Phenylobacterium zucineum HLK1: one gene and its partner. The protein of the gene in region 2 interacts with the protein of the main gene of each other region in a pairwise test. Links are inferred from orthologs where the notes say so. Each region holds a gene or a part of one and is shown on either strand. Other genes may lie near its edges.

Region 1 (3,210 bases), 960 kb from region 2 along the record:
CGACCCGGCACTTGCCGTAGCCGGCCTCCTTCAGCGCGCGCAGCAGGTGGTCGGCCATGGCGCCGACATGGCGCTGCGACCGGCCCGACGCCACGACCAGCGCGTCGGCCACGGGGCTCTTGCCCTTGAGATCGATGAGTACGACGTCCTGGGCCTTGTCCTCGTCGAGGCGGGCCAGGATCAGGTCCTCCAGGGCGCCGATGCGACCCTGGTCGTCCGATGAGGGCTCGGCGGCGGACGCCTGTCCCTCGTGCGCCGTAGGCGCAGGTTCACGTTGCAGCGGGGTAGCTCCTTTGTGTCCTCGCTCGCCGGACCCTATCACGGGCCCGCGGCCGGGTCAGCCGCTCTCACGAACACGTCAAGAGTTTGGGCTGTGGAGGCGTTCGCGCAAGGCCGTGGACGACTGGAAGTTGAAGCGGCCGAAGAGGAAGACCCAGGCCGGCGGCTTCAGCAGGGGCAGGATCGGCGCCTCCAGGGGCGAGCGGCGGGCGTGGGCGAAACGTCGCGCCGCGGGCGAGAAGCGGCTCTTCAGCGAGATCCAGGGCCGCGAGACCACGGCCACCGGCACCTCGCGCATGATCTGGGTCCAGCCGCGCCAGCGGTGGAAGGTCGACAGGCTGTCGGCGCCCATGATCCAGACGAAGTGCACGCCCGGGAAGCGGGTCTTCAGCGAACGGATGGTGTCGATGGTGTAGGCCGAGCCCAGCCGGCTCTCCAGGTCCGAGACGATCATCCCCGGGCCGGCGGCCAGCTCGCGGGCGAGCGCCATGCGCTCGGCCAGGTCGGCCGTCTCGCGGCCGGACTTCAGCGGGTTCTGCGGCGAGACCAGCCAGACCACCCGGTCGAGGTTCAGGCGCCGCTTGGCGGTCTCGGCGACGTGGGCGTGGCCCTCGTGCGGCGGGTTGAACGAGCCGCCGAACAGCCCGACGCGCATGCCGTGCTCCAGCTCGAAGCCGAGCTTCAGCGCCCTCGGCCGGCCGGCGGCGGGCGCCCGGCGGGCCGGACCTGCGAACCACATGGCCAGGGGTCAGCTCCCGCGCGGCGGGGTCGGCGCGCCCCCGCGGTCGAGGTGCGGGTCGGCCTGGGTCACGCGCGTGCGCACGGAGAACACGCCGTCGCCGGCCAGCACGCCGCCGCGGGCGAACAGGCGCCCGTTCTCCCAGTTGGACAGGCCGAGCTCGGGCTTCTTCAGCGCGTACTGGCCGTCCACCCAGCGGGTGAAGCCGTCGCCCACGAACGGGGCGTCCACCGCGGCGAAGAAGCGGGCGTGCGCGGCGGGGTCCTCGCTGATCAGGGCGGCGACGAAGCGCGGGCTGTGAGCGTTGAAGAGGGCCGCGGCCTCGGCCAGGTCGGCGACGATCCTCAGGCTGACCTCGGGGGTCTCCTCCCACTCCCACTCGCGGCCGAGCTCGGCGTCGGCGAGCGGCTCGACCAGCGGCTCCTCGCGCGGGCCCTCGGCGCGGACGACCACGCCGCGGCCGGCGCGCCAGGCCTCGGGCAGGCGGGACAGGTCCTGCTCGGCCACGTGCAGCTTGCAGCCCCGGCGGCGCTCGCCGGCCTTCCGCAGGGCCTCGAGGAAGACGGGGACCAGCTCGTCGGCGCGGGCCTCGACGATGCAGCAGGTGTTGAGCGTGTTGCAGACCTTGCGGTCCAGCGAGTGGTAGGCGGCGGCGAAGAAGCGGTCGGCGTCGGCGGCGGCGTCGGCCACCATCCAGGCCCCGCCCGTGCCGTGAAGGCTGACGGGCGTTCCGGCCTGGCGGGCGATGGCGCCCAGCTGGGCCACCGCCGCGCCCGAGCCGCGGGCCACGGCCAGCGACAGGCGCGGGTCGGCGAACATGGCCCAGCCGGCGGCGTGGGCGGGGGAGTCCACCAGCGCGGCGCAGCCCTCGGGCAGGCCCGCCTCGGTGATCGCCGGGTCCAGCGCCTCGGCCACGATGGCGCGAGCGGTGCCGAGCGCGTCCGAGCCGATGCGGAAGACCACGGTGTTGCCCGCCCGGATCACGCCGGTGGCGTCGGCGAAGACGTTCGGCCGGCCCTCGAAGACGAAGCCCACCACGCCCAGGGGCGCGACCACCTGCTCGACGGTCCAGCCGGGGTGCTCGACGCGCTCCAGCACCCGGCCGCGGGCGGCCTCGGCGCCGGCCCAGGCGCGCAGGCCCTCGATCATGTCCCGGCGCATGGCGTCCGAGACGGCCAGCCTGGTGGTGGAGCGGCCGCGGGCCCGGGCCTGCTCGACGTCGCGGGCGTTGGCCCCGGCGATCGCGGCCCAGACGGCGTCGTCGGCGAGACGGGCGGCGAAGGCCTCGAAGAAGGCGGTGACGGCGGCGTCCGGGACCTCGCCCATGCGCGCGAAGGCGGCGGCGGCCCGGCCCACGGCGCCCGCGGCCGTGGCCTGCTCGGCGGCGGGCACGTGCAGCAGGTCGCCGCTGTCCTGCACGACCAGCAGCCGGTCGCCGGCCCTGAACGCGGCGGCGAGCTGCGGGCTCACATGCGCGACGCGGTCGCCGCCGAACGGGATCGCCTGGCCGGGAGTGAGGGACTCCAGCCGGCCCGCCGTCCGCCTCGATGTTCCGCCGTCGTCCACCATGGGCCCCATTTGCTCAAGGTGAGCACTTCCTAGGCGTCTTTCCCGGGGTCAGCAAATGGCCTTCCGCCGGGCGTCGTAGATGACGCGGCGCTCAGGCCTCGGCGTGGGCCGCCAGCGCCAGGTCGTCGGCGTGGACCAGGGGGCCGGAGGTGTAGCCCAGGACGCCCTCGATCGCCTCGCTCTTCAGCCCGCAGATCCGCTCGGCGTCGGCGGCCTCGTAGCGGACCAGCCCGCGGGCGATCTCGCGGCCGGCCTCGTCGCGGACGAGCACCGCATCGCCCTTGTCGAAGCGGCCCTCCACCCGGCGCACGCCGGCGGCCAGCAGGCTCTTGCCCCGGCGCACCGCCTGGGCCGCGCCGTCGTCCACCACCAGCGCGCCGGCCGGGGCCAGGGAGCCGGCGATCCAGGCCTTGTAGGCGGCGGCCGGCGTGGTGGCGGGCTCGACGACCGTGGCGCGCTCGCCGCCCTCGACGGCGGCCAGGGGGCGCGTCCGGCTCCCCAGGGTGATCACGGTGGCGCAGCCGCCGGCCGCGGCGATCCGCGCCGCCGCGATCTTGGTGGCCATGCCGCCGGTGCCGACCCCGCCCTCGGCGTTCGCCCCGCCGGCCATCGCCTCGACCTCG
Region 2 (3,215 bases):
GGCGCTGGGTGATCCGCACGAACTGGGACGCGCCGAACTACCGGCTGATGCAGGCGCCCGACGGCGCCTGGGGCGAGAAGGCGCGCTGGACCGACTTCGTGCCGCACCGGGCCGACGTGTTCATCCAGGACTTCCGGCTGTTCGACACCTTCACCGCGATCGAGGAGCGTTCGGGCGGACTGAAGCGGCTGCGGCTGCTGAAGCCCGATGGGGGCTCGGAGTTCGTGGCGGCGGACGAGCCGGCCTACACCATGGGCTTCGGGACCAACGCCGAGGCCGACTCCACGGCGCTGCGCTACACCTACACCTCGCTGACCACGCCGCTGTCGACCTATGACCTGGACCTGGCCACCGGCAAGCGCACCCTGCTGAAGCAGACCCCGGTGATCGGCTACGATCCCTCGCAGTACGTGACCGAGCGCGTCTGGGCCCCGGCCCGCGACGGGACGAAGATCCCGGTCTCGCTGGTCTACCGGAAGGGCTTCAAGCGCGACGGGACCGCGCCGCTGTTCCAGTACGCCTACGGCAGCTACGGCATCTCGATGGACCCGGCGTTCAACCTGCCGGCGGTGAGCCTGCTGGACCGCGGGGTCGTCTACGCCATCGCCCACATCCGCGGCGGCCAGGAGATGGGCCGCAAGTGGTACGACGACGGCAAGCTGCTGAAGAAGCAGAACACCTTCAACGACTTCGTGGACGTCACCCGCCACCTCGTCGCCAAGAAGTACGCGGCCAGGGAGCGGGTGGGCGCCATGGGCGGCTCGGCCGGCGGCCTGCTGATGGGGGCGGTGGCCAACCAGGCGCCGCAGGACTACCGGGTGATCGTCACCCAGGTGCCGTTCGTGGACGTGGTCACGACCATGCTCGACGAGTCGATCCCGCTGACCACCAACGAGTTCGACGAGTGGGGCAACCCGAAGGACCCGGCCTACTACCGCTACATGCTGGGCTACTCGCCGTACGACAACATCAAGGCCCAGGCCTATCCGGCGATCTTCGTGGGCACCGGCCTGTGGGACAGCCAGGTGCAGTACTACGAGCCGGCCAAGTACGTGGCGCGGCTGCGCGAGACCAAGACCGACGACAATCCGCTGGTCTTCCGGGTGAACATGGAGGCCGGCCACGGCGGCAAGTCGGGCCGCTTCCGCCGCTACGAGGAGATGGCGGAGTACTACGCCTTCGTGCTGGACCAGCTCGGGGGGAAGTAGGGCGTCAGGCCGGCCGCCCCGTCCCGGATGTGTCCCAGGGAAGCGGCCGGCCGAGGCGCACGCGGGCCGCGTCGATCTCGCAGCCGTAGACCAGCACCTCGACCCCGGCGGACGCCACCTCGGCGAGGGCGGCGGCGAACTTCGGGTCGCAGTCGGCGGCGGGGCTGAAGCGGTCGCAGTCGGTGCGCTGGACGACGAACAGGACGACGGCCCGGTCGCCCTGGGCGGCCATGGCGGCGAGCTCGCGCAGGTGCCTGGTGGAGCGCGCGGCCACGCAGTCGGGGAATTCGGCCAGGCCCGGCTGGCGCATCAGGTGGACGTTCTTCACCTCCAGCCAGCATCGCGGGCGGTCCGGCGCCTCCAGCAGGAAGTCGACGCGGGAGTTCTCGCCGTAGCGGACCTCGCGGCGGTGGGACGCGTAGCCGGCGACCTCGGGGATGGCGCCTGCCGCCAGGGCCTCGGCGACGAGGCGGTTGGGGTGCAGGGTGTTGATCCCCACGAGCCCGCCGTCGGCCTCCACCAGCTCCAGCGTGTGGGCGAGCTTGCGCTTGGGGTCGTCGGAGCGGGAGAGCCAGCAGGTCAGGCCCGGCGTGTTCAGGCCCAGCATGGCGCCGGGGTTCGGGCAGTGGGCGGTGAGCGGCGTCCCGTCGTCCAGCACCACGTCGGCGAAGAAGCGCTTGTAGCGCGAGACCAGGCGGCCGCGGATCAGGGGCGAGGGGAAGTCCATGGCGTGGGCCGATAGCAAGCCCCCGAATGACCGGCTAGAGAGTGGCCTCATGAGCCAGGCCATTCCCGACCGCGTCACGGCCGCGGTGCTGATCATCGGCGACGAGATCCTCTCGGGCCGGACCCAGGACACCAACCTGCGCGACATCGCCCGCTACCTGGGCGTCCTCGGCGTCGACGTGGCCGAGGCGCGCACCGTGCCCGACGTGCTGGAGGAGATCGTCGAGGCGCTGAACGCCCTGCGCGCGCGCCACGACTACGTGGTGACGACCGGCGGGATCGGGCCGACCCACGACGACATCACCGCCGACGCGGTGGCCGCCGCGTTCGGGGTGGAGCTGATCGAGCATCCCGAGATCATCGCCATGCTGGAGGCGCGGTTCGGCGACCAGCTGAACGCGGCGCGGCGGCGGATGGCGCGGGTGCCGGTGGGGGCGGACCTGGTGAAGAACCCGGTGCAGGGCCCGCCCGGCTTCACCATCGGCAACGTCTTCACCCTGGCCGGCGTGCCGCAGATCATGCGCGGCATGCTGGAGGACGTGGGCCCGCGCCTGCGGGGCGGGCGGCCGACCGTCTCGCGCACCGTGCGGGTCGAGGGCGCGGGCGAGGGCCAGATCGCCGCGCCGCTGGAGGGCGTGGCCAAGGCCCATCCGGACATGTCGCTGGGCAGCTATCCGTTCTTCACGCCCGAGGGCTACGGCTCGAACCTCGTCGTCCGGGCGCGCGACCCCGAGGCGCTGGCGGGCGTGGTGCAGGAGCTGATCGCGGCCCTGGCCGCGGCGGGGATCGCCCAGGCGCGCGAGGTCGAATAGGCGCGGCGGCGCGCAAGGCGCGTCGTGACAAACGGGTAATTTGATGCGCGAACGCCGTTGGCCTATCGTGGGTAGAGTTGTCTGTGGGGAAAGTACGATGATCGTCTCCATCCTGGCCGCCGCGCTGCTGCTGGCCGACGGAACGCCGGCCGCCGCCGATGCCGCCGACAAGAAGGCCAAGGTCGCCGACGCCGACCCGATGGTCTGCAAGAACGAAGCGGTCCTGGGCTCGCGCATGCCCAAGCGGGTGTGTCAGCTGAAGAGCGAATGGGAGCGGCAGAAGGCGGAAGCCCGCGCCAACCTCGACCGCAGCCAGACCCAGCGCGGCCTGAGCCACAACGGCCAGTAGCCGGGGCCGTCGGCCACCTGCGATTCGGAGGGCCCGTAAAGGGTCCTCTTTCCGCTGTGGATAAGATGTGCGCAAATGGCGGCGCTTGAGGGCGCCCGCCGAAGGAGCGCCCGGGAGATG

The links.
Region 1: the proteins of sfsA (region 2) and PHZ_RS01395 interact in binary tests that used the Escherichia coli proteins (3 or more experiments, as listed by UniProt). The link is inferred for Phenylobacterium zucineum HLK1 from one-to-one orthologs.

The regions. Positions count from the first base shown.
Region 1 is NC_011144.1:250,698-253,907, forward strand. What follows is about bases 308-3,210. They hold PHZ_RS01395 (aldehyde dehydrogenase family protein), read right to left. Parts: upstream 2,588-3,210; coding sequence 1,028-2,587; downstream 308-1,027. Other genes in these bases: rsfS (ribosome silencing factor), read right to left, coding at 308-322; PHZ_RS01390 (nicotinate-nucleotide adenylyltransferase), read right to left, coding at 359-1,018; proB (glutamate 5-kinase), read right to left, coding at 2,679-3,210. Outside these bases: more of rsfS, read right to left, coding at 1-307. UniProt on the Escherichia coli protein: Catalyzes the NADPH-dependent reduction of L-glutamate 5-phosphate into L-glutamate 5-semialdehyde and phosphate. The product spontaneously undergoes cyclization to form 1-pyrroline-5-carboxylate.
Region 2 is NC_011144.1:1,208,918-1,212,132, forward strand. Bases 75-2,982 are described here. They hold sfsA (DNA/RNA nuclease SfsA), read right to left. Parts: upstream 1,936-2,982; coding sequence 1,213-1,935; downstream 75-1,212. Other genes in these bases: PHZ_RS05880 (S9 family peptidase), read left to right, coding at 75-1,208; PHZ_RS05890 (competence/damage-inducible protein A), read left to right, coding at 1,985-2,746; PHZ_RS05895 (hypothetical protein), read left to right, coding at 2,844-2,982. Outside these bases: more of PHZ_RS05880, read left to right, coding at 1-74; more of PHZ_RS05895, read left to right, coding at 2,983-3,095. UniProt on the Escherichia coli protein: Binds to DNA non-specifically. Could be a regulatory factor involved in maltose metabolism.